Regions from separate parts of the Proteus penneri genome, predicted to be linked through region 1. Evidence: predicted binding sites of a transcription regulator. Region 1 holds the regulator's gene; each other region holds the start of a gene.
What was found. Region 1 encodes LexA, which represses DNA repair genes until DNA is damaged. Its sites were predicted from a motif close to TNCTGTATGTACATACAGNA; they were not measured.
Positions count from the first base shown of each region.

Region 2: dinB (DNA polymerase IV) is a predicted target of LexA. The motif match lies at 4,060-4,079, and genes of this name have one in related genera.
Region 3: uvrB (excinuclease ABC subunit UvrB) is a predicted target of LexA. The motif match lies at 6,844-6,863, and genes of this name have one in related genera.

Region 1 covers NZ_CP059690.1:3,106,639-3,117,565, forward strand. Annotated here, with positions in the region: gene H1225_RS13995 (reverse transcriptase domain-containing protein) at 1-1,713, shown strand, start outside; gene zur (zinc uptake transcriptional repressor Zur) at 2,120-2,650, shown strand; gene lexA (transcriptional repressor LexA) at 2,856-3,467, opposite strand; gene H1225_RS14010 (diacylglycerol kinase) at 3,595-3,966, opposite strand; gene plsB (glycerol-3-phosphate 1-O-acyltransferase PlsB) at 4,097-6,580, shown strand; gene ubiA (4-hydroxybenzoate octaprenyltransferase) at 6,683-7,537, opposite strand; gene ubiC (chorismate lyase) at 7,566-8,075, opposite strand; gene pgi (glucose-6-phosphate isomerase) at 8,297-9,943, opposite strand; gene lysC (lysine-sensitive aspartokinase 3) at 10,210-10,927, shown strand, end outside.
Region 2 covers NZ_CP059690.1:531,602-542,528, forward strand. Annotated here, with positions in the region: gene nqrF (NADH:ubiquinone reductase (Na(+)-transporting) subunit F) at 1-1,186, shown strand, start outside; gene H1225_RS02285 (FAD:protein FMN transferase) at 1,267-2,289, shown strand; gene nqrM ((Na+)-NQR maturation NqrM) at 2,309-2,536, shown strand; gene H1225_RS02295 (CsbD family protein) at 2,688-2,900, opposite strand; gene H1225_RS02300 (glycerophosphodiester phosphodiesterase family protein) at 2,993-3,865, opposite strand; gene dinB (DNA polymerase IV) at 4,099-5,154, shown strand; gene H1225_RS02310 (TonB-dependent siderophore receptor) at 5,244-7,394, opposite strand; gene pepD (beta-Ala-His dipeptidase) at 7,688-9,145, opposite strand; gene gpt (xanthine phosphoribosyltransferase) at 9,499-9,960, shown strand; gene frsA (esterase FrsA) at 10,161-10,927, shown strand, end outside.
Region 3 covers NZ_CP059690.1:731,791-742,717, forward strand. Annotated here, with positions in the region: gene H1225_RS03200 (pyridoxal phosphatase) at 1-217, opposite strand, end outside; gene pgl (6-phosphogluconolactonase) at 367-1,356, shown strand; gene bioA (adenosylmethionine--8-amino-7-oxononanoate transaminase) at 1,431-2,705, opposite strand; gene bioB (biotin synthase BioB) at 2,809-3,846, shown strand; gene bioF (8-amino-7-oxononanoate synthase) at 3,846-5,009, shown strand; gene bioC (malonyl-ACP O-methyltransferase BioC) at 4,984-5,748, shown strand; gene bioD (dethiobiotin synthase) at 5,741-6,424, shown strand; gene uvrB (excinuclease ABC subunit UvrB) at 6,895-8,904, shown strand; gene H1225_RS03240 (DUF1266 domain-containing protein) at 9,092-10,042, shown strand; gene yvcK (uridine diphosphate-N-acetylglucosamine-binding protein YvcK) at 10,147-10,927, opposite strand, start outside.

The DNA of each region.
Region 1 (10,927 bases):
GTTGATAGAGTTCAAAATATTATCAACCTAATTAAATCAGGTGACTATCGTCCAAAGCCTTGCAGACGCACACACATCCCCAAGGATGCTAGGAATCCGAATGGTAAGAAACGACCTTTAGGAATTCCCAGTGGTGACGACAAGTTGATTCAAGAGGTCATGAGAATGATCCTTGAGGAAATTTATGAACCAGTCTTTAGCGATTGGAGCTATGGATTTCGACCCAACAAATCATGCCACACAGCACTTACTGAAATACGTAATGGTTGGAAAAGCACCAAATGGGTTTGTGATGTCGATATTAAGGGATACTTCGACAATATTAACCATGACTTATTGCTGAAATTTCTTAGCAATAAGATTGATGACCGGGCTTTTCTTGGGCTTCTAAAGAAGTTTCTGAAAGCTGGTTACATGGAAGAATGGCGTTACTTTGGCACCCACAGTGGGACACCGCAAGGGGGAATCATATCCCCTATACTAGCCAATGTTTTTCTCCATGAACTTGATGAGTTTATGAAAATTAAAATCAAAGAGTTTAGCAATGGAGGACGAAGAAAACCTAATCCTGAATACAAGCGGGCACTACAAAATCGAGCTAATCGTATAAAGTGGATAAGACAAGGCTTTGGTGCATCTGGCTACCCTGCTGATGAGCAGAAAATTGCCAAGTGGGAAATGGAAATCAAAAACCTTGAAGAGCAATTGGTTAATACCTCAAGTGTTCTTATGGACGACCCTGACTTTAAGCGTATGCGTTATGTTCGGTATGCTGACGACTTTCTAATTGGGATCATTGGTTCTAAACAGGAAGCAATGCAAGTAATGTCTGACATTACTGAATTTGTTGAGTCGGAATTAAAGCTTGAAGTATCGAAAGAGAAATCAAGCGTAGTTGACCCGAAACAAGGTTTTATCTTTCTCGGATATGAAATTCTATGTCGTAGGGAAAATAAACGAGTTAAATGTGTTGTGGGACACAACTCGGATGGCAGTAAAACTCACGCTGTTAAGCGCACCATTACTGAACACATTCACCTTGGTGTTCCGAGAGCGAAAATACAGAAATTCTGTGCGCTCCGTGGCTACGGGAATTACGAATCTGGCATGGACGGTTGCAGAGGAAAGCCTGCAATGATGTATTTGTCTGACTATGAAATTATTAGTCAATACAATGCTGAAATGCGTGGCTATGCCAATTACTATAACTTAGCACCAGTTCTATATCTGAATAAGCTACATTGGATATGGATGAATAGTCTGTTAAAGACGCTGGCTGGAAAACATCGTTCATCTAGAACTAAAATCGCTAAACGATTGAAGCAGGCTGATGGTCGATATATCCACAGAGAAATTCGTAATGGAAAACTTTATGAACTTGAAGTTTTTCAACTTAAAAATCGAAGTGTGTCTCTAGCAAGTTTTGCCGACCCGTTTCCGAATGTTTATAAATATTCGAGCAGAACTGAATTGCTAGACAGAATGGCAGGTAACAAATGTGAATACTGCGGCACCGTTACTGGATATCTTGAAGTTCACCATGTGCGTAAACTGAAGGATATTAAGGATGGTACAGAGCCTTGGAAAAGACTGATGATTGCCCGACATCGGAAGACGTTAGTTTTATGTAAGGACTGTCATGTCGATCTTCACAGAGGGAAGCTGCCAGACTATAGAAACTTTGCTAAGTCTAGCGGAGAGCCGTATGCATAGAAATGTGCACGTACGGTTCGGTGGGGGGACAACGGCTAACCCTTTTGAGGGCGCACGTGTCCTACCCAACGGTTCAGAACAAATTATCTAAAATCATCTAAAAAATTAACCCAGCTTAGGCTGGGTTTTTGTTACTAATGGCCAGTACATATCAACATGAAAAACCAGTTCGCCCATGTGAATCAACTTGCTTTACACAATAAATTATTACTTATTTATCTCTCTTTAAAAGTATCTACTTTATATTGTTGAAAGAAAACATGTTTTTTTATCGAACAGCAGATCCTTTTAAAAAGGATGTAATACTACAGTTATTTTCACAAAACCCCACTTTACACAAAGGTTTACTCTTGAAAAATATGATAGGATCTATGTTATTAACAACGTCTGAGAGCATCTTATCCCCATGAATGAAGAGAAATTGCTCGCTCAGGCAGAAAAGATCTGCCAGAAACGAGGTGTTCGCCTGACTTCACAACGTCTGGCAGTATTACGTCTGATAATCCAGCAACCTTCTGCTATCAGCGCATATGATTTATTGGATTTATTACGCCAAGTTGAGCCTCAAGCAAAACCGCCAACAGTCTATCGTGGATTAGAGTTTTTACTTGAGCAAGGATTTATCCATAAAATAGAATCCACCAACAGTTATGTGCTTTGTCATCATTTTGATGATGTTGAACATACGTCAGTAATGCTAATTTGTGACCGTTGCTTATCTGTCACTGAAAAGAATAGTCATAAAATCGAAGATGCGATTTCATTACTAGCAAAAGAGAGTGGATTTCATTTACGACATAGCGTCATCGAAATTCATGGATTGTGTTCACAATGCCATGAAGCACAAGAGTGTACCCATCCTGAAGGTTGTCATCATGATCATAGTATGGATGATAATCTTAAGCAGAAAAAAACCGGCGACTATAAGCCTCGTTAAACTTATAAAATACAAAAAGCCAGGTGACTTGTATCGTTGTCATAAGCACTTACGCAATTAAAACACATCATATTGTAATTACATTTGTAGTGTAATGGTGTTTTTTTATACAAATTAGAAAAATAAAAAATGCAGATGATTTTATGTTTTTACACATCATCTGCATCTTTTTAAAATAAGTTTTGTTGACTTACTTTGGCACAAATTACAGCCATTCGCTGTTACGAATAACCCCAACGGCTAAACCTTCCACAGTAAAGCTTTGTTCGCGTAAATCGACGATAATTGGTGAAAACTCTGGGTTTTCTGCATGAAGCTCAATTTTATTACCGCTTTTCTTGAAGCGCTTTACTGTCACTTCATCTTCAATACGCGCCACAATCACTTGCCCATTGTGAACATCTTGCGTTTTATGCACAGCAAGTAAATCACCATCCATAATACCGATATCTTTCATTGACATGCCATTAACACGCAATAAAAAATCTGCACTTGGTTTAAATAGCATTGGGTCAACTTGATAATGGCTTTCAATATGCTCTTGCGCTAAAAGTGGTTCACCCGCCGCGACTCGCCCAATTAATGGCAATCCTTCTGGTTCTTCTTCCATTAGCAAACGGATACCTCTGGATGCACCAGAGACAATTTCTATCACGCCTTTACGAGCAAGAGCTTTTAAGTGCTCTTCTGCCGCATTTGGTGAGCGAAACCCAAGCTGGGAAGCTATTTCAGCCCGTGTTGGTGGCATACCCGTTTGCGAAATGTGATCACGAACCAAATCGTAAACCTGCTGCTGCCTTGCAGTTAATGCTTTCATTCCGCCCCCTGTTTGTTTATACAGTCAAACTGTGAGTATATACAGGTATATGACGATTTGAAACCTAAAATGAATATAAAACACGCATCTCTGGATTATTTTTCGACAAAAAGCGAAATTTTTAACTTTATGCGAAGAAATGCCCCCAAAGAATGGTTACCCAAGTAAATAATCCCAATATAATAGCAATCAGAACGGCGGCAGAACCCATATCTTTTGCACGTCCGGATAATTCATGGTATTCAGATCCAATTCGATCGACAACCGCTTCTATTGCGCTATTTACCAGTTCCAAGATCACAACCAATACAACGGAACCAATGAGTAAAATGCGCTCTAGACCACTGACATCGATGAAAAATGAAAGGATAATTGCAACCAAGGTCACAATTGCTTCTTGTCTAAAAGCGGCTTCATTAATCCAAGCGGCACGAATGCCTTTGTATGAATAGCCACCTGCTTTGATGATTCGGGTAAGACCTTTATTTTGATTAGCCATAATAAACTCTATCGAAAACAAACGATTATTTTGCCACTTTTCTCTATTAATATTGTCACAGCACCACAGATCTACGAAAGACTTTCTGTTATGCTTTCGAAGTATTGCTAATAAGAGGCTACAACTATTTATGTCAGCTTGGCGTAAACTATATTATAACACATTGAATTTACCACTAAAATTACTGGTAAAAAGCAAACGAGTTCCGACTGATCCTATCACTGAATTAGGGTTAGATACGTCGCGATCTTTCCTTTATGTTCTGCCTTATCATTCAAAGGCGGACTTACTGACATTAAGACAGCAATGTTTATCTTTAGGATTGCCTGATCCACTGCAACCCATTGAGATAGGCGGTACAAAGCTTCCTGCTTATGTCTTTATTGATGACGGCCCAAGAGTATTCCGTTACTACTCCCCCGATCCTCGTAAAGATTCCGTGAAGACATTCCACGCTTATCTTGATGCACATCGTAATAACCCACATCTTGATATCGAGATGTTGCCAGTTTCTGTGATGTTTGGACGCTCTCCTGGTCGTGAAGGCCATAATGGTGTTCCACATTTACGCGTGCTTAACGGTATCCAAAAATTTATCGCTATCCTCTGGTTAGGTCGTGATAGTTTTGTTCGTTTTTCACCCACTGTATCAATGCGTGAAATGGCGAACGAACACGGCACGGACACGAGTATAGCGAGAAAACTTGCACGTGTTGCACGTATTCACTTTTCACGCCAGCGTTTAGCCGCTGTTGGCCCTAAATTGCCAGCACGCCAAGATCTCTTCAATAAATTGCTTTCATCAAAAGCAATTGAAAAAGCGATTGAAGATGAATCAAAAGCGAAGAAAATCTCACTTGACAAAGCGCGTAAAAATGCCACAGATATCATGGAAGAAATTGCAGCTAATTTCTCATATGAAGCAGTGCGTATTAGTGATCGCGTATTAAGTTGGACATGGAATAAGCTCTACCAAGGTATCAACGTTTATAATGCCGAACGAGTACGTAAACTCGCGCAAGATGGGCATGAAATCGTGTATGTTCCTTGTCACCGTAGCCACATGGACTACTTACTGCTTTCTTATGTACTTTACCACCAAGGTTTAGTCCCCCCACATATAGCAGCAGGTATTAACCTCAATTTCTGGCCAGCCGGCCCTATTTTCCGCCGTTTAGGGGCTTTCTTTATTCGAAGAACCTTTAAAGGTAACAAGCTTTACTCCACCATTTTTCGTGAATATTTAGGCGAGCTATTTACACGTGGCTACTCCATTGAATATTTCGTTGAAGGTGGCCGCTCTCGTACAGGTCGATTGTTAGATCCTAAAACAGGAACACTTTCAATGACGGTACAAGCCATGTTGCGTGGTGAAACACGTCCTATCTCTGTTGTTCCAATTTACATTGGTTATGAACACGTTATGGAAGTGGCAACCTATGCCAAAGAATTACGTGGCGCAACAAAAGAGAAAGAAGGCTTTATGCAGATGGTCAGGGGATTACGTAAATTACGTAACCTTGGTCAAGGCTATGTGAATTTTGGTGAGCCAATTTCTGTTGTACAATACTTAAATCAAGCTGTACCACAATGGCGTGATGATATTGACCCCATTGAGCCACAGCGCCCAAGTTGGTTAAACCCAACAGTAAGCACACTCGCTGATAACATTATGGTTCATATCAATAATGCAGCATCTATTAATGCAATCAATCTTGTTTCAACAGCCTTATTGGCATCACGTCAACGCGCACTCACGAGAGAACAACTGTTAGAGCAAATAGATTGTTATCTACAATTATTACGCAATGTGCCTTATTCGACGGATATGATTGTGTCTGATAAAAACGCTAAAGCCTTATTAGAACACGCTCTACAGTCAGATAAATTCCAAGTCGAAAAAGACAGCTTGGGTGATATTGTGGTACTCCCTCGTGAAAGCGCGGTATTAATGACTTATTACCGCAATAACACAATCCACTTAATGATCACTCCGTCATTAATTGCAAGCATCGTCTTACATCATGAAAAAATTCATCGTGATGATTTAATGAAACAAGTTGAGCTCATCTTCCCTCTTATTAAAGCGGAACTATTTATTCGTTATGAGAAAGAAGAACTCCCTGAAGTCATTAATACTTTGATTGCAGAATTGTGCCGTCAGCGCCTGATTTGTTGTGATAGTGATGGCTTACTGCGTATCAATCCAGCGCGTATTCGTCCATTACAGCTTTTAGCCGCCAGTGTCAGAGAAACACTGCAACGCTATGGCATTACACTCTCTTTACTCAATTTTGCACCTGAAATTAGCCGTGCATTATTGGAAAAAGAGAGCCGTATCTTGGCACAACGTCTTTCAGTTTTGCATGGTATCAACGCACCTGAATTCTTTGATAAAGCGGTATTCTCTACCTTAGTTTCAACGCTACGTGAAGAAGGGTATCTCAATGATAATGAAGATATCCTAAAAGCAGATGCATCTGCCCTTTACCAAGTGATTGCAAAATTAATGTCACCAGAAATTCGCTTAACCATTGAAAGCGTCGGGATCACTGAAGATAACAATTTAGTACAAACTGTTGACGAAAAAAGTGAGCCTAAAGCTGATGAATAATCAGTAATTAGCATTATGACCGAAATAGAAAAGGGATAAGCTCATTGCTTATCCCTTTTTATTTCTACTCAATAATAGAGAATACTTTAGCGCTTATTTATCTTAAAAATAACTAAATAAAATACCCGCAAACAAAACAAAACCAACATAGTTATTATTCATAAAAGCTTGGAAACACGGCGCTCTTTCACGCTCTGCAATAAGCTTCTGTTGATAAATAAACAGAGCTGTGACTAACAATAGCGACCAGTAGTAGATACCTTTCAAATTCAGCAAAATACCAATACCCACTAATAATGCCAGCATCACCAGTTGTAAAATACCGATAATAATTTTGTCATAACGACCGAATAAAATAGCGGTAGATTTAACCCCTATTTTTATATCATCATTACGATCAACCATTGCATATTGCGTATCGTAAATAACAGACCAGACAATATTAACCAGGAATAATAGCCAGCACACTAACGGCAAAGTTTCAGAAACGGCGGCAAATCCCATTGGAATTGACCAACCAAAAGCCATACCTAAAATAAGCTGAGGTAAGTTACTAAACCGTTTAACGAAAGGATAAAACCACGCCAGTGCAAGCCCTGCCACAGAGAGCCAAATAGTCATGGTGTTAAGTGTTAGAACTAATGCAAATGACAAGAGTACCAAAACGATAAATAAGATTTTGCTCTCTTTTTCTGTCACTGCCCCACTAGGTAATGGTCTATTTTTAGTTCGTTCAACACTGCCATCAATTTTTCGGTCAGCAAAGTCGTTTATTACACACCCAGCGGCACGCATAGAGAACACGCCAATAGTAAAGACAATCAGAATATGCCAATCTGGAAAGCCTTTAGCGGCAATCCACAAAGCCCAATAAGTTGGCCAAAGTAGTAATAGCGCTCCGATAGGTTTATCTATACGCATTAAACGGCTATATGCTTGCCATTTACTTTGCGTCATACTTCCCTCCAATTTTAGCTCCCCTTAATTACTTCTCATAAACTGGTGATGCAGGTAGAAACATCTCGGTTAATAATAAAGGTTTATCTGAAAGCTGAAAACGAGAACGGCGTAACCAATACCCATTTTGTTGCCCGATATGAATAAAATCACGACTTAAGGTTGTTTCCTGAAACAGATAACGCCCAAGTGGAACGGTTCTTAGATTGACCAGTTTTCTGTCTTCGCCTGTCAATGTCTCTTCTGGCACTAACGTCCGCCCTAATAACCAAGGAATATCATCACCACACAATACCACTTCTCTTAACCAATAACGCTGACTTTTGGGTAAACACGCTCTTTCGTCAGCAAGTTCAATAAAGTCAACAAATCCTTCTTGGTAAGGCATTACAGTGACTTTATTACAATATTGCTCAAAACGTCGAGTCATCGAGCCTAATTCCATTAACCAACTTAATGTACTTTCTTTAATACTTTCGTGTTCCTCATTAGGTAACCAATGGATAGGAGCGGGAGTAATTATTGATTTTTTGAACATTATTTCATCATCACGCGTTGATGATCCTAGCTTATGCGATTTATTATTCATAAGGATATCATGATGTGACTCAGGGAAGTTAAAAGCTGATAACATTTCGCATAAATAATCTAAAAAAGCGTTAAAAGAAAATTAGATTGAGCACGAAACATTCGAAAAATAAAGGAGGCCATAAAAACCTCCTTTGTATCTAACCGACTACTTATATTCAGTTTATTCGATTAACGCCATGCTTTATAACGATTAATCAGATTATTTGTTGAGCTATCATGGCTGTTAACACTTTCCTTACCTTCTAATTCAGGAAGAATGCGGTTAGCTAGCTGTTTACCTAATTCAACACCCCATTGGTCAAACGTGAAGATATTGAAAATAACACCTTGTACAAAGATCTTATGTTCATACATGGCAATCAATGCCCCCAATGAATAAGGCGTAATTTCTTTTAATAAAATAGAGTTTGTTGGTCGATTACCTTCAAATACTTTAAAAGGTGCAACATAGTCCATGGTTTTAGGATCTTTTCCTGCTGCGGCAAATTCAGCATCAACTTGCTCACGAGTTTTACCAAAAGCGAGTGCTTCTGTTTGAGCAAAAAAGTTAGACATCAGTTTTGCATGATGATCAGATAGAGGATTATGGCTAATTGCAGGTGCAATAAAATCACAAGGGATAATTTTTGTACCTTGATGGATCAGTTGATAAAACGCATGTTGGCCATTTGTACCCGGTTCGCCCCAAATAATAGGCCCTGTTTGGTAACTGACTTTATTTCCATCGCGATCAATATACTTACCATTTGACTCCATATTGCCTTGTTGGAAGTAAGCAGCAAAACGATGCATGTACTGATCGTATGGTAGAATCGCTTCAGTTTCTGTACCAAAAAAATTGTTATACCAAATGCCAATCAGTGCAAGGATTGTTGGGATGTTATTTTCAGCATCAGCGGTTCTAAAGTGGTTATCCATTGCATGAGCACCTTCCAGTAATTGCTCAAAGTTGTCATAACCAACAGATAACGCGATAGATAAACCAATTGCTGACCATAATGAATAACGACCACCGACCCAATCCCAAAACTCAAACATGTTGGCCGTATCAATACCAAATTTTTCAACTTCGGTGCTATTCGTAGATAACGCGACGAAATGTTTAGCGACAAAAGCACTCTCTTTCGCTGATGCTAAGAACCAATCTCTTGCTGAATGCGCATTTGTCATGGTCTCTTGTGTGGTAAATGTTTTTGACGCAATTAAGAATAATGTCGTTTCGGGATCACATTTTTTCAGTGTTTCGGCAATATGTGTACCATCAACATTCGAAACGAAATGCATAGTAAGGTGGTTTTTATACGGACGTAATGCTTCTGTTACCATATAAGGGCCGAGATCGGATCCACCGATACCAATATTCACAACATCAGTAATTGCTTTGCCTGTATAACCTTTCCATTCGCCACTAATAATACGTTCACTGAACTGTTTCATTTTATTCAGCACGGCATTAACTTCTGGCATGACATCTTTGCCATCAACGATGACGGGAGTATTGCTACGATTACGTAATGCGGTATGCAATACAGCACGATCTTCAGTACGGTTGATTTTTTCACCCGTAAACATGCTATGTATCGCACCTTCTACGTCACATTCCTTAGCCAAAGCCTGCAATTTATCTAATGTTTCTTTCGTAATACGGTTTTTTGAAAAATCCACTAGAATTTGGTCTGAAAATACTTTTGAAAATTGCTCAAAGCGTGATGGTTCCTGAGCAAAAAGTGTTTTCATCTCGGTATCTTTGATAACCGAAAAATGGTTTTCTAATGCCTTCCAGGCGAGTGTTTGGGTTGGGTTTACATTTTTCATTCACAATACTCTCTTAAGATTACAATCTGATATTCTCAGATTGTAGCCTGACATTTAATAGTTACAGTCAATTCTTTCTCATTTGATGATATTGGTCAAAACCATTCAACAAATCTAGTACTAATTACTTTCATAGGTAAAACCGATAATGTAGAGCTGATTATTAATTAAATTGATTATTCTTCACTCTACATTGACTCTCTACTTAATAACCGATATTTCTAAGTTGTGTCCAACATCTCATTTTTGCCTAAAGGAATACGACAATGACTGATAATACTGCTACGCCTTCATCTACATCATCGCCATACACTATCGCTAAATTTGGTGGCACTAGTGTTGCTAACTATTCAGCAATGGAAAAGTGTGCAGATATTATTCTTAAACAAAAATCAGTTCGTGTCGTCGTTCTTTCGGCATCTGCGGGAATAACTAATTTATTAATTGAACTTGCATCAGGGACTGAACTTTCACAACGAGAAGCTTTACTCTCACAAGTGCGTGATATTGAGTATGCGATTATCAATCAGCTTTCTCAGCCAGAAATTATTTCTCAAGAAATAAATCGCCTGCTTGAGAATATTGAGATGCTCTCAGAAGCAGCGTCACTTGCCACATCTGATGCATTAACAGATGAATTAGTCAGCCACGGTGAATTAATGTCGACATTGCTCTTTGTTGAACTATTGCGTGAAAAAGGTGTACAAGCAGACTGGTTTGATGTCAGAAAAGTGATGAAAACCAACGATCTGTTTTGCCATGCTGAACCCGATATGATGCAATTAACAGAGCTCACACAAAGCCTTATTCAACCTCGTTTAGAGGAAACAGTGATTGTCACACAAGGCTTTATTGGTCAAGAGCCAAAAGGTAGAACAACAACGCTAGGTCGTGGTGGTAGTGATTATACCGCTGCATTGATTGGTGAAGCACTCGGCATGTCTCGTGTGGATATCTGGACGGATGTACCGGGTATTTACAGCA
Region 2 (10,927 bases), 1.4 Mb from region 1:
TGTATTGGTATTAACAGCGTTGATTTTGTTCGCAAAATCAAAACTGGTCAATACAGGGGATATTTCTGTTGAGGTCAATGGAGACCCAGACAAAAGTTTTAATGCACCAGCAGGTGATAAATTACTTAACGTATTATCAAATGAAGGTATTTTTATTTCATCAGCTTGCGGTGGTGGTGGCTCTTGTGGTCAGTGTCGCGTTAAAGTGCTGGAAGGTGGTGGTGATATTTTACCGACAGAACTTTCACATATTAACAAACGTGAAGCTAAAGAAGGTTGTCGTTTAGCGTGTCAGGTAAACGTAAAAAATAACCTGAAATTAGAATTACCAGAAGAAATCTTCGGTGTTAAAAAGTGGGAATGTGAAGTTATCTCAAATGATAATAAAGCCACTTTCATTAAAGAATTAGTGTTAAAAATCCCTGAAGGTGAGGTTGTACCTTTCCGTGCTGGTGGATTTATTCAAATCGAATGTCCTCCTCATACGGTACGTTATGAAGATTTTGATGTACCAGAAGAGTATCGTGAAGATTGGGATAAATTTAATTTGTTCCGTTATGTTTCTGAAGTAAAAGAAACCACAGTACGTGCTTATTCAATGGCAAACTACCCAGAAGAGCATGGCATTATCATGTTAAACGTGCGTATTGCAACACCTCCGCCACGTAATCCTGATGTGCCACCAGGAATTATGTCATCGTATATTTGGTCGTTAAAACCGGGTGATAAGGTGACAATTTCAGGGCCATTTGGTGAATTCTTCGCTAAAGAAACTGATGCAGAGATGATCTTTATTGGTGGTGGTGCAGGTATGGCACCAATGCGCTCACACATTTTTGATCAGTTAAAACGCTTACATTCTAAACGTAAAATCAGCTTCTGGTATGGTGCTCGTTCTGTGCGTGAAATGTTCTACACTGAAGACTTCGATATGCTTGCAAAAGAAAACGAAAACTTCACATGGCATGTCGCACTTTCAGACGCCTTACCTGAAGATAACTGGACGGGATATACTGGATTTATTCACAATGTGTTGTTTGAGAATTACCTCAAAAATCATCCAGCACCAGAAGATTGTGAATTCTATATGTGTGGACCGCCAGTGATGAACGCAGCTGTTATTAAAATGCTCAAAGATTTAGGCGTTGAAGATGAAAACATTATGCTGGATGACTTTGGCGGTTGATCCTAACCTCCGATCAAGCATAAATGAATGAAATGACAAGCGCCCACTTATGTGGGCGCTCATGATCAGAAGAGAGAGTTATGTTAAAAAGAAAGATGATAAATTGGATAGTGATGCTGTCCGCATTAGTTCTATTATCTGCATGTGGTGAAAAGCAGCAGGTATTAGAAGGCGAAACCATGGGAACTTATTACTCGATTAAATATGTTCCTGACAGTAACTCCCCTCCACAAAACGTCTTACAAACAGAAATTGATCGTATTCTTGAAGAAGTTAACGATCAAATGTCAACATATCGTCCTCATTCTGAATTGAGTCGTTTCAATCAAAGCCGTGAAATTAATACCCCATTTCCCGTTTCGCCTGCTACCGCTAAAGTTGTGAGTGAAGCCATTCGTATTAATAAAATGACTGATGGTGCTTTAGATGTGACTGTTGGGCCGTTAGTCAATTTATGGGGATTTGGCCCAGAGGGTCGATTTACTCACCAGCCTTCTGAAGATGAATTATCAAAGCGTAAGCAGTGGATTGGCATTGATTACTTATCTGTTGAAGGAAATACACTGATCAAGAAGATCCCTGAGCTTTATGTCGATCTCTCTTCTATTGCTAAAGGATATGGTGTTGATGCTGTTGCTGAGTATTTAATATCACAGAATATCACTAACTATATGGTTGATATTGGTGGTGAAGTAAGAACACAAGGTGTAAATGGTAATGACAAGCCTTGGCGTATAGCGATTGAGAAACCAGCTAATGATGGTACAAAACAGAGTGTTCAGTTAATTATTGAACCGGGTGATAATTCAATTGCAACCTCTGGTGATTACCGTAACTATTTTGAAGAAAACGGTATCCGTTATTCCCATACTATTGACCCAACCACAGGCCATCCTATTAAACATAATCTTGTTTCTATCACTGTGATTGTACCAACTTGTATGAGTGCTGATGGTCTTTCGACAGGATTGAATGTGTTAGGACCTGAAAAAGGGTTAGAAGTAGCAAATAAACTAAATATTCCTGTCTTTATGATAGTGAAAACTGAAAATGGGTTTGAAGAGCGTTATAGTAAAGCATTCGCCCCATTCTTAAAAAAATAGAATTTAAGGAGAGAAGGTTATGTTAAAAATATTTCTTTTTGCCTTCATCTTATTCTTGATTGCCTTCTTTGGAATGGCGTTAGGATATATTGTAAAGCGTAAAAGCCTTCAAGGCAGTTGCGGTGGTTTAGGGGCTATGGGTATAGAAAAAGAGTGTGATTGCCCTGAACCTTGTGATGCACGTAAAAAACGTATGGCAAAAGAGTCTGCACGAGAAGAGTTACTGAAAAAGAATCGAATTCTTTAATAATAAAAAATATATTTAGATAAAAAAAGAGTGATGAGATTTATATCTATCACTCTTTTTTATTTCACTCATTCTGTAAATACGAAAACGCTAAAAGGTTTTTAATAAAATAGAAGTAGGATAATAAAAAGCAACACCTATTAATAAAGGTTTACTTCCATGGATAAGGGTTTTGCCCCTCCCATTCTAAAACTTCTTTTTTGGCTTCTTCGTAGGTATAGCCATAATGTTCTTGAAGTTTACCAATCAATTGCTCTCTAGTGCCTTCGATAACATCAAGTTCATCATGCGTGATTTTTCCCCACTTTTCTTTTACTTTTCCTTTGAATAAATTCCAGTCACCAGAGATTTTATTGTTTAACATTTTATTCCTCCTTACTTATTTCTATCGGATGATATTATTAAGTGTAGAAGAGAATAACGTGAAGATAAAAGTGTAAACCTAAATAGGATTATTTATCCTTTTCTAAATATTTTCATTTTTGCTGGAGAGTCGACCATAACAGCATCAGCACCTAATTCTGTGGCTTGAGTATAATCTTTCTCTGTATTGATCCCGAAAAGAACAATATGAGCATTGCCACCAGCACGAAAACAAGACATGGCATCCTTATCCCAACTCAGAATAGATTTTGAGCGAGCTTCACCTAGTGTGTACTTCTCAACGACCTCTACTTTGCGGTGAAGCTCAAGTCCATACCAACGAGTAATATCTAAATTTTCAGGTAGCAGGCAAACATGGCTCATTGTGATATTGGCTAAAATATCACGAGTAATATCACGACTTTCAAAACGCTCTACATTAGTCGGGAGTGCTTCAAGAAAGGCGGTATTAGTAGAATAAACACGGGTTCTATCAAGTGCATTATGTTTACTGAGAACTGTAGCTAACGCTTCACCTTGAATAACGGGATCAGCATCTGGTGATTTTAAATCAAGATAAAACTGTGTTGTGGGGAATTGAGTTAAGATCTCATCCAATGTCGGAATAGTGACACCTTTATTTCGATAAGGAAATTGTTGTGCTTCACCAAATTTATAGCCCGCATCCCATTGTTTAAGCTGTTGTGCAGTAAAGTCAGAAATACTACCTTGCCCATTTGTTAAGCTTTTTAAGTCGTTAGGGCGGTAAAGAACAGGAATATTATCTTTCGATAATTGAATAGTGATCCAAATTGCATCAGCTTGATTAGAGAGTGCTGTTTTTATAGCAATTTCAGTATTTTCTGGGGCATCAGCTGTGCCACCACGATGTGCGATAATTTTAGGAGATGCCATAAGAATTACAGAATAACAAAAGAGAGAAATAGCGATGAATAATTTGATCATGAAAAATTATTTCCTTGTTTTATATATAGTTACAAAACAATATTTAAAATTAATGTAATTAGTCAACGAGCAAAAACAATTTATCACCACTTTGTGACAATTCTATAAATAAACAGACTAATTCAGATTTTTATGAGAATTACACCTCAATAGAGGGAGATGAGAAGGAATAAAAATTGTAGTTAATATTTATTTACTGTATATTTAAACAGTAAATAAGGTGAGGTTATTGTATGCGTAAAATTATTCATGTTGATATGGATTGTTTTTATGCTGCGATTGAAATGCGAGATAATCCAGCACTAAAAGAGATCCCCATTGCAGTTGGAGGTAATGCTTCTAGCCGAGGAGTGATCTGTACGGCGAATTATCCTGCCCGTCGTTTTGGTGTCCGTAGTGCTATGTCAACGGCAACAGCCTTGAAGTTATGTCCCCAATTAAAAGTTTTACCTGGTAGAATGGCTCTCTATAAAGAGACATCAGCAAAGATCCGCCAAATTTTTTCTCGTTATACTCATCTTATTGAACCTCTTTCACTCGATGAAGCTTATCTTGATGTCTCTGACAGTAAGCATTGTTACGGTTCGGCAACATTGATAGCTCAAGAGATTCGCCAACAAATTTTTGATGAGTTAAATCTCACTGCATCCGCAGGCATTGCACCAATTAAATTTCTGGCGAAAATTGCTTCTGATATTAATAAGCCTAACGGGCAATTTGTTATTACTCCTGAGCAAGTTGATGATTTCATTATGAAATTACCGCTTAATAAAATACCAGGTGTAGGTAAGGTAACATTTGCTCGCTTGCAAGAAATGGGGCTAGAAACTTGTGCTGATATTCGCCGTACCGATGTTATTTCTTTGGTAAAAGCATTGGGGAAATTTGGTCAAAATTTATGGGAGCGCAGTCATGGTATCGATGAGCGTGAAATAACCCCTGATAGACTTAGAAAATCAGTGGGAGTTGAACGTACTTTTGCTTCAGATATTAATTCTTGGGATGATTGCTTGGCATTACTCGATGGATTATATAGTGAATTAGAAAGGCGACTGACAAAAGTGAAACCTGATTTAAGGATAGCAAGACAAGGCGTTAAACTAAAATTTGATGATTTTCAATTAACGACACAAGAACATACTCATCCTATTTTAGAAAAAGCTGATTTAATAAATATTGCCTACCAAGCATGGCATGAACGCCGAAATGGTCGAGGTGTGCGATTAATCGGATTTCATGTCACTTTGCAAGATCCACAACTAGAACGACAACTTCTTTTAGCATTATAAGAATAAAAAAACCATAGCCGATCAATAGATAGGCTATGGGTAACGCAATTAATTTATGTGGTTAATCTATGTAGTTAATCTATATAGTATTACCAGCGATAATTCATTGTTGCTGTCATTGTTCTGCCGATCCCATAAAAACATGCGGTATCACCAGCACAAGATGCAACATAATGTTTGTTCGCAATGTTATTCATATTAAGCTGAATTTCAGCCCCTTTTAAAGAAGGTGATAACTCACCTAATGAATAACCTATCATCGCATCATATAAGGTTACCGCAGGGACACTGATTGTATTTTTGGTATCACCTTGAGATACACCTACATATCTCACACCAAAGCCTGCTTTAGCTCCATTAAATAGCCCAGAGATTTCATCATATTGACCCCAGAATGATGCCATATGCTTAGGAACTCTAGGTAACTCTTTTCCTTGTGTTCCTGCAATAATGGTTTTTCTGACCTCTGTATCGGTATAAGCATAGCTACTAATGAAGGAAATATTTTCAGTTAGTTGGCTATTAATTTGTGCTTCGACACCACGACTTCTAATTTCACCCACGGGTTCAAAATACGCTTTTTCAGCATTATAGTTGGTAACATTGCGTTGTTGTAATTGATAAACAGAGAGTGTTGCCAATGTTTGTTCATTAGGTGTGAGGTATTTAATTCCTGCTTCTAATTGACGACCTTCGCTAGGCTCAAAAGGGGCACTTCCTGGTGCTCGGCGAGTTTGTAAATTAGGCTCAAAAGAGGTGCTGTAACTTATATAAGGTGAAATACCATTATCAAAAGCATATAAAATACCAGCACGACCCGTTAGTTTACTATCATCTTGTTGATCATATGTGGCTGCTAAGAAATCATGAGTTCGTACTTGCGCCCAGTCTTGGCGTAAACCGGTAAGTAATATCCAATTTTTCCATTGGATCTGATCTTGTAAATATAATCCGATTTGATCGCGTTTTTGCAACTGATCTGTTGCAGGTTTCTGTAAGTTCATATTAATCGGATAATTATAATTAGGATCACGCCAATCCAGATCGTACTCTGAGCCTGTAGCCCTGCGTAAATTATCTTGATCTTTACTCCACTGATAATCAATACCTGCAATCACCGTATGATTAAGTTTTGCCGTAGTAAAGTCGGCTTGTAAGCGAGTATCTATTCCTAAAGTATCTGTTTCTCGTTGCTCTTGTTGCGCTCGGCGCTCAAGGACATAAGGGTTATCTTTTTTTAAAGATCCAAATACAAGATATTTATATTTCTGATTAATATGGCTATATCGTGCATTTTGTACAATTTTTAGTGAGTCACTAAATTCATGTTCAAATTCATAGCCTACGCCATATTGTTGACGCCACGATTGGTGGTAATCAGGGTTGTTTACGTCGAAATCAAAAGGAATAGTACCCTCAGGTGTTTTTTTCACCGTACCATAAGCGGGTAAAAAGTTACGATAACCCGCTTCAGGCTCTTGCTGAATAAAGCTTAATAACGTTAAACGTGTTTGTTCATTAGGTAAAAAAGTAATAGCAGGAGCGAGGGCAAAACGCTCTTCTTTATAGTTTTTTATTTGAGTGTGCTGTGTTTTGGCAATACCATTTAGACGATAAAGAACACGATTGTCATCACTTAATGCACCTGAAAAATCAAAAGCCGTTTCTGCCAATTTATCATTACCAGCTCGTATTTGAATGTGGCGAATAGGGGATGCAGTTGGTCTTTTACTTGTCATTGCAACGAGGCCGCCTGGGTTTACTTGGCCATAAAGAACAGATGCTGGCCCTCTAACAACTTCAACGCGCTCTAATAACCATGGGTCAAGTGCTCCTGTTGATGATGATGCTCCCATTCCATAGCTTAGGCCGTCAAGAAAACGTGGTGCATAACTGTATCCACGAATAAAAACCTCGTCATTACGATTAGAACTCCCTCGATATTCGGTGAAAACGCCGGGTGTATAACGTAGCGCTTGAGAAACTGAACTGACATCTTGAGCGTCCATTTGGTCACGTGTGATCACGCTAATGGATTGCGGTGTTTTTTCAATTTCAGTTGGTGTTTTATTTGTTGATAGTGTTTTTGTGGCAATAAAGCCTGAAACAGGAGATTGTGGGTCCTGTGATGGAGCGGAGGTGACAATTATCTTTTGATTAACTGCCGCATGAATTTGAACAGAGAGTAAACTTAAAGGTAAGGCGAGAATGACGCTAGCAACGCAATTTTTGTTAGACACAATAGGACCCTTTGGATTTTTATTTTTTAACTTTAAATGCGGAAGGCATGAAAATACCACTCAATAAACATTAATGCTAATGATAATAATTAGCATTCTATAAATTATCTTTATTAAGATTATTTCTTTATTCCAAAATTGAATAAGTTGGATTGGTATTTGTTCTATAAGGAATAAATTATGATACTTAAGGAAAATAGAGTGTGTAGAGGGATAAATTATTTCTTTATGGTAGCGTTAGTAACAAAAAACCCGCCAATTAAGCGGGTTTCATTATGATATTTAAAGCAAGATTATTTAGCAGGGATCGTTTTTAAAATTGCTGTTAATAACTGCCAGTATTGACCAACGCTTTTAATGTGAACGCGTTCGTCTGGTGAGTGAGCACCACGGATTGTTGGTCCAATAGAAACCATATCCATATCTGGGTAAGGTTTTTTGAATAGACCACACTCAAGGCCTGCGTGGATTACCATGATGTTTGGCACTTTATCAAACAGTTGCTGATAGGTATCACGAACTAAATGCATAACAGGTGAGTCAGCATCAGGTTTCCAACCAGGGTAACCGCCTTTTGTTTCGATATCAGCTTTAGCTAGTTTTGCTAATGCAGTCAGCATGCTGACAACATAGGTTTTTCCGCTATCAATCAGAGAACGGATTAAGCAAAGTATTTCTACTTTATCGTCAACAATGCTAACAACACCAACGTTTAATGATGTTTCAACAACACCGTCAACATCATCACTCATACGAATAACACCATTTGGCATTGCATTAAGTAGGTTGATCAATCGTTCTTGGCAGTCAGCTGTGAAAACTTTTTTATCTGTTGTTGTATCAATTAACTCAATTTTCAGATTTTTTTCAGCGATAGCTAATTCTGTTTTTAACAGAGCTTCAAATTTCGCTTTTACTGTTTCTAGTTGGCTTGCTTTATCTGCTGGAATTGCAAATACGATATTTGCTTCACGAGGAATAGCATTACGCAGTGTACCACCGTGGAAATCAATTAATTTCAGTGATAATTCTTCTGCGTGACCTGCTAAGAAACGTGCTAATAATTTATTGGCGTTACCTAAACCTAAATGGATATCACCACCAGAGTGACCACCATTTAATCCTTTCAGAACCAGTTGTTTAACAACGTGGCCAGCTGGAATTGTATCGTAAGAAAGGTTTACCGTGGTTTTAACATCAATACCACCCGCACAACCCATGTAGATTTCGCCTTCTTCTTCAGAGTCTGTGTTGATAAGAATATCAGCTTGTAACCAACCTGGTTGTAAACCAAATGCACCGTCCATGCCTGTTTCTTCAGTCATAGTTAGTAGCACTTCTAATGGGCCGTGCTTAACAGTGTCATCAGCTAAAACTGCTAATGCAGATGCCATACCTACGCCATTATCAGCACCTAATGTGGTGCCTTTAGCTTTGATCCATTCGCCATCAATGTAAGGTTGAATTGGATCTTTAGTGAAGTCGTGAACAGTGTCGTTGTTTTTTTGTGGCACCATATCTAAGTGTGCTTGTAAAACAACGGCTTTACGATCTTCCATACCTTTGGTGGCTGGTTTACGAATTAAAATATTGCCAACTGCATCGCGCTCTGCAAAAAGTCCTTTTTCACTTGCCCAAGAAAGAATATGGGTAGCTAAGGCTTCTTCATGATGTGATGGATGTGGAATCGAACAAATTTTTGCAAAAATATCCCATAGTGGTTGTGGGGATAGAGTAGATAGTTCAGACACGATGGATCTCCTCTAACAGCATCTGTGTTATTGATAGCCTACCGCTTTTTTAAGGGTTAGCTTTATTATTCTGAGCGTTATACGCCAATATAGTTGAGAATATCACTTTCTTCTGATGAATGCGTCATTCTATTCACATCTCTATCTAAGAAATTAAGTCCCCATTTTGCATTCATTTTTTATATGGTTTGTTTTTTAATCAGAAAAAGGCATTACAGAAAAAAATAAGGATAATCTCACCTGTTTTCACGTTTTCTCTGGTTTTTAGGCGCTCAAATCACTATAATCTCGCGCAACCTTTTTTTCCGCAAAAAAGCTTCTCTCGAAATTCAAGTAGCTAGGATCACAATATTATGAGCGAAAAATATGTTGTAACGTGGGATATGTTGCAAATACATGCCCGTCAATTGGCGCAACGTTTATTACCAGTCGAACAGTGGACAGGCATTATTGCTGTCAGCCGTGGGGGATTAGTCCCTGCTGCATTACTTGCTCGTGAATTAGGTATCCGTCATGTGGATACAGTTTGCATTTCTAGCTATGACCATGATCATCAGCGTGACCTCAAAATCTTAAAAAAAGCAGAAGGTGATGGTGAAGGCTTTATCGTTGTTGACGATTTAGTCGATACAGGTGGTACTGCTAAAGTTATCCGCGAAATGTATCCAAAAGCCCATTTTGTGACTATCTTCGCAAAACCAGAAGGGCGCCCATTAGTGGATGATTTCGTGGTTGATATTCCACAAAATACTTGGATTGAACAGCCTTGGGATATGGGGGTCGCCTTTATTCCGCCAGTTTGCGATCAAAAATAATTTGATAACATTTATTTGGCTGTTTTAATTGAGATCCTCGCCTTGGCGGGGATTTTTGTTTTTATGCATTTATTCTTCCTTTGTGTTATATCTTCGTGCTATCACTTGTGGTGATACACACTGTTCATGTTGATTTCATGCTATGATAAAGCCAGACTTTTAGCCCTTTTTATTCGATATCGACTGATTTGAAGAGTGATATGGCAAATAATACAAACCTTTCTGAAACGCTATTTAAACCTAGAGCAAAGCACGCTGAAACTTCAACACTAATTCAGTACACTCATCCAAAATCAAATATCAATACTTATACTGTGCTTAATGGTACAAGTCAGCAAAATTGGTATCGTACTATTCAACGTTTACTGTGGATTTGGCGTGGAATTTCTCCTATTGAAATAGAAGAAGTGTTAAGTCGAATTGCTGTACATGATGCCCCTCGTAGTGATGATAAATTTATTGATACTGTTGTGGGTTACCGCAAAGGTGGCTGGTCATATGAATGGTCACATCAAGCGATGATTTGGCAACAAAAAGCATTGAGAAAAGAGTCAGGAGATGCGGCCGCTGATTGTTGGTTGCGGGCTGCACATCTGTATAGTATTGCTGCGTATCCTTTTATTAATGGTGATTTTTTAGCAGATCAAGCCGTTACTTTGTCGATGAAAGCATTTGAGAATGCGACAAAATTTTCATCCTTTGAGGTGAAAAAACTTACATTTAAATTAGAGGGGAAAGGGTCGACAACGGGTTTTCTGCATTTACCTAAAGATTGTAGAGGTCCATATCCTACAGTATTATTTTGTGGTGGGTTAGATGGTCTTCAAAGCGATTATGTCAGCTTCTTCCGTGATTACCTTTCCTCTAAAGGTATTGCAATGTTAACACTGGATATGCCTGGAATTGGTTATTCAGTAAAACAAAAACTAACGGAAGATACATGCCAATTACAAGGTGAGGTTCTGAA
Region 3 (10,927 bases), 1.6 Mb from region 1:
CATAAAGGTAAGTCCCATTACAGCAAATTGCAGGGGTGTCAAGATCGAGTGCCTGATAGAATGGATGGATAGCAACATGATGACGACCTGTTACAATTAAGACTTTAACACCTGCTTTTCTTGCAAGATTGAGTGCTTCTAAAGATTCTGGCAGGATACGTTTTTGGTCATCAAGCAGTGTGCCATCAAGATCCAATGCAATAACGCGATATGACATAAATAAGCCCCTTGATAGTATTAAGATGCAATGTTGCTGATGGTACACGTTAACTAATAAAAGATAAACTAGCTTAATCGTGACAGGTTATCGTTAGTTACTCTATTATTCTTTATAAATCAATGGGTAATCGATTTTAAGGAGAAGGGATGAAACAGGTAGTCTACGTAGCAAGTCCAGAGAGTCAACAAATCCATGTTTATGCATTAAACGCTGAAGGTGAAATGGATTTATTGCAGGTTGTAGAGATTGCAGGGCAAGTACAACCGATGATTGCAAGTGCAGATGGAAAATACCTTTATGTCGGTATTCGACCTCATTTTAGTGTGGTGACATTTGCGATTGCTGCCGATGGTCAGTTAGAACAAAAGGCTATCACTTCCATTCCAAGTACTCCTGTTCATTTATGCTTAGATAAAACGGGGCGTTTCTTATTTGTACCTTCTTATCATCAAGGTAATTTAGCTGTTTTACCTATTAATGATAAGGGTATCCCTCAATCACCTATCCAAATTATTGAAGGATTAAATAAACCTCACTCATCTAATATTGATTGGAATAATAAACAACTGATTGTGCCTTGTTTAGGTGAAGATCATATTCGTTTATTTAATTTATCAGAAGAGGGGCGTTTAACAGAAGCAGGTACTGAAGAGCTGACAACAGCACAAAATGCAGGGCCTCGCCATATGGCATTCCATCCTAATGGTAATGTGTTTTATTGCCTTAATGAATTAGATGCGACAATCAATGTTTATCGTCGCATGGGAGATTTATACCGTTTAATGCAAACGGTTGATATTGTTCCTGAAACATTTAACAGTACTCGTTGGGCATCAGATATTCATATCACGCCTGATGGGCGTTTTCTTTATGCTAGCGAACGCTCTGAAAGCTTTATTTGTGCGATGGCAATCTCTGAGGCTGGCGATTATCTACAACCTGTAGGCTATTATCCAACACAAACACAGCCTCGTGGTTTTAATCTTGATAATACAGGTAATTACTTGATTTCTTGTGGTCAAAAATCAGATTTTGCGTCTGTTTCTCGGATTGATAAACATACGGGTGCCTTAACAGAATTAGCGTGTTATCCAGTAGGTAAAGGCGCAATGTGGGTTACTGTTGTGACGAAATAACTATCACAGTATAAAAGTTACTGAAAACCTCTAGCAAAACATTACCTTACTAGAGGTTTATTTGAATGAAAGATTTATGAGAGATTAACCACTTTCTCAATAGCTTGAGTGAGTTTAGTCAGGCTTGCTGGTGGCATAATAAATGGTGGCATAATATAAATCAGCTTACCAAAAGGTCTGATCCAAACCCCTTCTTCTACAAAGATTTTTTGTAATTTTGCCATATTAACGGGCTCGTTCATTTCGACCACACCAATCGCACCTAACACTCGCACATCTTTGACACTTTTTACCTGTTTTAATGGCAGGAGCTCTTTTTTAAGTTGGGCTTCAAGTTGTGCAACTTGATTTACCCAATCGCCTTTTTCTATTAGAGACAAACTGGCATCAGCAACAGCACAAGCTAAAGGATTTCCCATATAAGTAGGGCCATGCATAAAGCATCCTGCATCACCTTGGCTGATGGTTTCGGCAATATGACGTGTAGTTAAGGTAGCAGATAAGGTCATATAACCGCCCGTTAAGGCTTTACCTACACACATAATATCAGGAGAAATTCCAGCGTGCTCACAAGCAAAAAGCTTACCTGTTCGGCCAAAACCCGTGGCAATTTCATCTGCAATTAATAACACATCAAATTCAGTACACAATGCTCTTGCGTGTTTCAAATATTCAGGATGATAAATTCGCATTCCACCCGCGCCTTGAACAATGGGTTCAAGCATAACGGCGGCAATTTCTTGATGATGTTGCTCTAGTGTTGAGTGTAATGAGTGGATATCAGTGGGATCCCATTCTTCATAAAAGCCTGTTTTGGGTGCATCCACAAAGAGATGATTAGGCAAGTAACCTTTGTACAGACTGTGCATGGAGTTATCTGGATCACACACTGACATCGCGCCAAAAGTATCACCATGATAGCCCTGCTTTAGCGCCACAATACGTTGACGTTTTTCACCTTTAGCCTGCCAAAATTGCAAGGCCATTTTCAGTGCGACTTCAACAGCAACTGAACCTGAGTCTGCTAAGAATATACATTCAAGAGGCTCTGGTGTTATCGCCAATAATTTACGACAAAGTGATACTGCTGGGGGATGAGTAATGCCACCAAACATCACATGAGACATATTGCTTAGCTGTGTTGTAACGGCATTATTAAGTTCTGGGTGATTATATCCATGAATTGCAGCCCACCATGAAGACATTCCATCAATTAGTTTTCTACCATCAGCCAAGACTAATTCAACGCCTTTTGCACTGACGATAGGGTAAGCAGGTAACGGATTACTCATCGAGGTGTATGGATGCCAAATGTGGCGTAAATCGAAAGCGATATCTTCAGGTGTCATTCTATTTTTCACTTAATCATGTAAACCAATGGTGATCAATTTTAGTTGACATGATAACCCTATTATTTAAACTGGCAATCACTTTTAAACAGGAGATTGTATTGTGAGCACATTAAAACGCTGGACATTAAAAGAAGCCAGAGCACTGTTTGATATGCCATTTTTAGATTTGGTTTTTCAAGCACAACAAGTGCATCGTCAACATTTTGACCCTTCACAGATCCAAGTCAGTACATTGCTTTCTATCAAAACAGGAGCTTGTCCTGAAGATTGTAAATATTGTGCTCAAAGTGCGCGCTATAAAACCGGATTAGAAAAAGAGCGTTTAATGGAAGTGCAGCAAGTGATTGAATCAGCAAAAAAAGCGAAAGCAGCGGGTTCAACGCGTTTTTGTATGGGAGCAGCTTGGAAAAACCCGCATGAACGTGACATGCCTTATCTTGAACAGATGGTGAAAGAAGTCAAAGCATTAGGCATGGAAACCTGTATGACTTTGGGGAAGTTAGATGATTCACAAGCTAACCGATTAGCAGATGCAGGGCTGGATTTTTATAACCACAACCTTGATACCTCACCTGAATTTTACGGCAGTATTGTGACAACACGGACCTATCAAGATCGCTTAGATACGCTTGATAAAGTGCGCAATGCGGGTATTAAAGTGTGTTCTGGCGGAATTTTAGGGTTAGGCGAGGAAGTTAAAGATCGCGCTGCAATGTTGGTGCAATTAGCCAATTTGCCACAACCGCCAGAAAGTGTGCCGATTAATATGTTAGCCAAAATTAAAGGTACGCCATTAGCTGATAATGAAGATGTCGATCCCTTTGATTTTATTCGTACTATCGCCGTTGCTCGTATCATGATGCCTCGCTCTTATGTACGCCTTTCTGCCGGTCGTGAGCAAATGAGTGAACAAACACAAGCATTCTGCTTTATGGCTGGAGCGAACTCTATTTTTTATGGTTGCAAATTGTTAACAACAACCAATCCAACTGAAGATAAAGATCACCAATTATTCCGTAAATTAGGCTTAAATCCTGAACGATTAGCAGTATCTATGGGTGACAATCAGCAAGAAGAAGCTTTGATGCAAGCGGTTGCCAATAAAGACACTGAACAATTTTATAATGCGGCACTGTAATGAGTTGGCAAACCTATTTAGATGAACAACTTAATGGGCGTAGAAATACGCCATTATGGCGAAAACGCAACGTGATCAAACAGGTGAAGGGGCGTTTTTTGATCACAATATCAGGTGAAAAGTACCTTAATTTTTCAGGTAATGATTATTTAGGTATCAGCCAACATGCGGACGTCATTAAAGCATGGCAACAAGGTGCTGATGAGTATGGTGTAGGTAGCGGTGGATCAGGGCATATCACTGGATTTACACAAGCTCATGCACAGTTAGAACAGCATCTTGCAGATTGGCTAGGTTACGATAATGCATTGTTATTTTCATCCGGTTATAGTGCTAACCAAGGTGTTATTTCGGCATTACTTGAAAAAGACGATGCTATTATTGCGGATAAACTTTGCCATGCCTCGTTAATGGAAGCCGCTGTATTATCACCCGCTATATTATGGCGTTTTTTACACAATTCTTCTGATTCTTTATTTCAACGACTTAATAAAACGTCGGCTAGTAAAACCTTGGTGGTTACAGAAGGGGTATTTAGCATGGATGGAGATCAAGCCCCATTAACAGAAATAGCAACAATAAGCCGACAACATGATGCATGGTTAATGGTCGATGACGCACACGGTATTGGTGTTTTAGGTAAAGAAGGTCGAGGTAGTTGTGATGAAGCGGGTATCAAACCTGAGCTATTAGTGGTGACTTTTGGTAAGGCTTTTGGTGTCAGTGGGGCGGCAGTGCTTTGTAACAAGTCAACAGCGGAATTTTTTGAACAATACGCACGCCATCTTATTTACAGTACATCAATGCCACCTGCACAGGCAGTTGCGTTACATTCAGCACTCAATATGATTAAACAAGCTGATGGTGAGCGAGCATACCTTCAACAATTAATTGATACCTTTCGCCAAGGTGTTGTTTCGCTTCCTATTAAATTATTGCCTTCACAAACGGCTATTCAGCCATTAATTATCGGTGATGAGCAATTATGCCAAACACTTTCAGATTATCTGCAATCTAAAGGTCTATGGGTAAAGGCAATTTTTCCTCCTACTGTACCGCCTCAAAGTGCACGCTTACGAATAACGTTAACCACTCGCCATCATCTTTCAGATATTAAGCTGTTAATCGAGACGCTTCATGCATTCTTTAGTCAAAACAGATAAACAACGTATAGCCCAAACATTTGGTAAAGCTGCGGTTCATTACGATAATCACGCCAATATTCAGCGCTATAGCGGTAATAAATTAATGGATTTAGCGCGTTATGATAGTGGCAAAATTGTCTTAGATGCAGGATGCGGAACAGGATATTTCAGCCAAAAATGGAAACAACAAGGCAAGTTTGTTATTGCACTTGATCTGTCACACACCATGCTACAAGTGGCAAAACAACAACAGCGGGCTGATGGTTACTTACAAAGTGATATCGAGCATTGTGCAATTACGCCACAAAGTGTGGATATCGTGTTTAGTAATTTAGCGATGCAATGGTGTGATGATTTATCTGTTGCGATTAACTCACTCATGAAAGCAGTAAATAAAAAAGGTGCACTTTATTTCTCAACACTCACTACGTTGACACTGCAAGAAGTCAGAGAGGCTTGGCAATCTCTTGATCAACATCCGCATGTTAATCCTTTTTTATCGCTTCACGATATTAAGAAAGCGTGTTGTGGCTTTCATTGCCAATTTTCTACTGAAACGGTTACAGAACATTATGATTCATTACATGCGTTGTTTGCTTCTTTAAAGGGCGTTGGCGCCAATTTTGTGCAAGGAGATCGACAAAAAGGGTTGATGACACGACAAAAATTTCGTGCGCTAGAAAATGTATGGAAAACAGAATCAGGTAAATATTTACTCACTTATCAAATTGTTATAGGAAAAATATCATATGGCTAAGACATGGTTTTTAACAGGTACAGATACAGAAGTGGGTAAAACTGTAGTTAGTAGTGCACTATTGCAATGTGCGGGGCATCAAGGGTATCAAACCGTAGGCTATAAGCCTGTTGCTTCGGGAAGTGAGTGGCTAAATGAAGGTTTACGTAATTCAGATGCACTGACACTGCAAAAATTCAGTACAGTAAAGTTAGATTATCACCGTATTAATCCTTACTGTTTTGAAACGCCAACATCGCCACATATTGTTAGCCAAGAAATAAAACAGCCTATTGATTTTAATGTGATGTCAGAAGGGTTGTCTTATTTAAAGCAACAAGCTGATTGGGTTTTAGTCGAAGGCGCTGGTGGTTGGTTTACCCCACTGTCAGAAAACTATTTTTTCTCTGATTGGGTTATCAATGAAAAGCTACCTGTTATTTTGACTGTGGGTGTTAAATTGGGTTGCATTAATCATGCGTTATTAACGCAACAAGCAATTATTCAGTCTGGTTTAACATTGGCTGGCTGGGTTGCAAATGAAGTTGAACCTGCGGGGCGATATCAAAAAGAATATCTGGCAACATTAAAACAGCATATTAACGCACCATTTTTAGGCAAAATACCCTACTTAAACGAAGTAAAAGAGCATAATTTTACTTCTTATCTCGATCTTTCCTGTTTAAAACTAAGTTGATAGGCGGTTATTAAGTAAATTATAAAAGTCTATTTTTTATACTAATAAAAAAATAAAAAAAATAAATTCAGTCAATTTTTAGGGATATTTTAAGGTAGAAAAAAAGACGTAACCTACCGAGAGATAACAACTTTGTACAGTTATCCACTATTCCTGTGGATAACCTTGTGTATTACCATTATAAAAATACGCTGAATAGAGAGAATACAAGGCATTGCTAAAGATTGGTGTTATTCTCAACTTTTATTTTTAATTCTTATATATCAATTAATTAAATAAAATCAATAGAGGAAGTGGTGTTGGTGTGTCTCTTGGAATAATTCACAAAAAAGGGGTTGCCTTTTTGAAAAAAATTCAGTTCCAAAACTGGGGATAACTTATGCTAATTATTCAGACAAATTTTGTGAGATAGAGATTGAAGCTGGATTTTTATCCAGTATCATAAGGAGTGTCAGCGAGGAGATAAAAATATGAGCAAAGATTTCAAACTGCATTCTGAATTTAAACCGGGTGGTGATCAACCTGCCGCTATTGCCTCACTCTGTGAAGGGTTAGATGATGGTCTTGCTCATCAAACCCTTTTAGGGGTAACAGGTTCAGGTAAAACCTTTACGATTGCCAATGTAATTGCCAATCTCAATCGTCCGACTATGGTGTTGGCGCCGAATAAAACATTGGCAGCACAGCTTTATAGTGAAATGAAAGAATTCTTTCCTGAAAATGCAGTGGAATACTTTGTTTCTTATTACGATTATTATCAGCCAGAAGCGTATGTGCCAAGCTCAGACACTTTTATTGAAAAAGATGCTTCTGTTAACGAACATATTGAACAAATGCGTCTATCTGCGACTAAAGCTTTGCTAGAACGTAAAGATGTTATTGTCGTATCATCGGTTTCTGCTATCTACGGTTTAGGTGATCCTGATAGTTATTTAAAAATGATGCTTCATCTGACTAACGGCATGATAATCGACCAACGTGCCATTTTACGCCGCCTTGCTGATTTACAATATACTCGCAATGATCAAGCCTTCCAGCGAGGTACATTTCGCGTACGTGGTGAAGTGATTGATATCTTTCCAGCTGAATCTGATGATTATGCATTACGTGTTGAGCTATTTGATGAAGAGGTCGAACGCCTTTCACTGTTTGACCCTTTAACAGGGCAAATTCACTATAATGTGCCTCGTTTTACTGTTTACCCTAAAACGCACTATGTCACTCCCCGCGAGCGTATTCTTGAAGCGATGGAAGAAATCAAAAAAGAACTTGCAGACAGACGCAAAGTGCTTTTAGCGAATGATAAACTCGTTGAAGAACAACGCGTGACACAGCGTACTCAATTTGATCTCGAAATGATGAATGAATTGGGATATTGCTCAGGTATCGAAAACTATTCACGCTATTTATCAGGTAGAGGGCCTGGTGAGCCACCTCCAACCCTGTTTGATTACCTTCCTGCTGACGGTCTATTAGTGATTGATGAATCACACGTTACCATTCCACAAATTGGCGGAATGTACAAAGGCGATCGCTCGCGTAAAGAAACCTTAGTTGAATATGGCTTCCGTTTACCTTCCGCGCTTGATAACCGTCCGTTACGTTTTGAAGAGTTTGAGGCGTTAGCACCACAAACGATTTATGTTTCAGCAACACCGGGTAAATATGAACTTGAAAAATCGGGTAATGAAATTATCGAACAAGTTGTAAGACCAACAGGCTTACTTGATCCGATTGTTGAAGTGCGACCGGTTGCCACACAAGTTGATGATTTACTTTCTGAAATTCGTATTCGTGCAGCAAAAAATGAACGTGTATTGGTTACAACACTAACAAAACGAATGGCTGAAGACTTAACAGAATATCTTGAAGAGCATGGCGAACGAGTTCGCTATTTACACTCTGACATTGATACTGTTGAACGTGTCGAAATTATTCGTGATTTGCGTCTAGGTGAGTTTGATGTATTAGTGGGTATCAACTTACTTCGAGAAGGTTTAGATATGCCTGAGGTCTCTTTAGTAGCGATTTTAGATGCTGATAAAGAGGGTTTCTTACGTTCAGAACGTTCATTGATTCAGACAATTGGTCGTGCGGCTCGTAACCTTGAAGGTAAAGCAATTTTATATGGCGATAAAATTACCGATTCAATGGCAAAAGCGATAAGCGAAACTGAGCGTCGTCGCGAGAAACAGCAACAATTTAATCTTGAGCATGGTATTGTCCCTAAAGGATTAAATAAAAAAGTGGGTGATATTCTTAAGATTGGTCAACCTACGCAAGGGCGCAATAAGAAAGGGCATAAAGCAACAGATATTCATGAAAATTATCCGTTGTTATCAACGGCTGAATTGGAAAAAGAGATCCAACGTTTAGAAGCTGAAATGTACCAATATGCAAAAGATCTTGAATTTGAGAAAGCAGCGAGTACGCGTGATAAGTTGCAAGCATTACGTGCTCAATTTATTGCTAACTCTTAATTAGCGAAATTAAATTCACAAACCGATAAAGGGATATCCTTATTTTACAGGGATTATCCCTTTTTATCTTCTATCTTCCATTTTTTGCCTAGTTTTATATTCCCTTAATGGCGTTCAACTGTTTAAATACCACAACAAACAAAGCGTCAATTATTTACAAAGATAAAAAAGATATTAAGGACAGTGAATGAGTGGTTATGTTTATGCAGGGTTTCCTAGCTCTGCTGGGGTAATTCTTGGAGTTATTCTTCTTATTATACTTTTTAAATGGCTACGCAAATTTACTGTACAAGATAGTGAGTTGCAAAAATCATCAACATCAGGGCAAGAGCCCATTTTATCTGAAGCAGAAAATACATCAGCTCAGTTATTACCTCATGAATGGGGTTTATATGTTGCAGCACCTTATGCCGCAATGAATGAGTGGGCATATAACGAATATGCTCGAGGTAAAGATGATGGTGGATTATCAGCAGGTTGGGGAATTAACGACCGTTGGGATTTAGTGTATCAACTATTTTGGTTGCTCACTCAAGGCCACACCAATGATTTTTATCAGCTACGTGATCAAATTTTGAATGGCAAAGAAGACGATGTTCAGTCATTAAAAAATGACATTTTACTTTCTGAGTTAACTGAACATGATAAAAATGAGCGTTTATGGCAAATCGATATGATGAGCACTAATCGCATGAACATCCAAAATGTGAAATACCTTATTTGGGATCTCTGCCGTTTTAACAAACTTTGTCTAGAAGGTTGCCAACAAGGTTATATTACTCAACAAGAAGCTCAAACCTGGTCATTAATGAGCGCATCAATGTTGCGTCGGATCTATGATGGTTGGGAAGATATGTGGAGAAACTTTATTGCTGCTCGTTGGTTTTGGGCAAGTGGCGATCAAGATTGGGTTTCTTCACATCAAGCTTTTACGGATGTGATACAAAATATTCTGAATGCAGAAGATACGTTGGCAACAGAAGAAAACTGGATAATGGATTTACCGCCATTGGATTTAACATCTTTCTCTCGTACTGTGGCTGGTCTCGGTCTGATGAAAAATGATGTACCAATGACACTTGACGAAATTGAAGAAGTGATTAGCCAGCGTATTACATTAAAGCAGCTTAATAGCTAATAATACGTTGAAAACCAATAGTGATATTGTGTTTTTACCAACCAAAAACCGCACTTGCTGTTTATTGCAGATGCGGTTTTTTTATGGAAGCAAGGTAATAAATACTATTTAATCGCTTGAGGTGATGAATTACGTTGCCCTAATTGCTGTAATGTTAACTCAATAGCTTTGCTTAATAGATGGCGGTCGTGACGATAAGGAATATCTTTAGCTTCCAATTGGGTCTGTACAATTAATCGACCTTTCATCGATTCATATTGTGTTTCAGGGCTAATGATCACGGCATCTATTGTTTGTAAACCAATATAATTTTCCATCATAGCGATTTTATCAGACATCGTCATACTGGCAGCCGCGGGGCTTAGCTCTTTGCCTAAATTACCAATATAAATCGTTGTTGCACTACTACGGCGTAATGCTTGTGCAAGCTCTGGCAATAATAACAAAGGCATTAAACTGGTAAAAAAACTACCGGGGCCGATTAAGATAAGATCTGCTTGATCAATGGCTTCAATAGCTTCTCTCGTCGTGGGTACTTTAGGATAAAGATCAAGTTTTTGTGGGATTTTAGGCAAAATATCAACGTTAACTTCACCATAAATCTCATTACCTTGATCATCTATTGCCATTAGATCAACGGCTTGTTCAGACATAGGAATAAGATGTGCATTGACTCTTAATAATCCACGAATAAGATTAATTGCTTCTAAAGGCCGAACACTTAAGTTATCTAACGCTTTTAGCATTAAATTTCCTAAATTATGCCCAGCCAGTTCACCTGTACCAGAAAAACGGTATTCAAACATGGCAGAAGCCACCGAAGGCTCAGTAATTAACTGATTAATGCAATTGCGCATATCACCCCACGCAATGCCACCTTCTTCT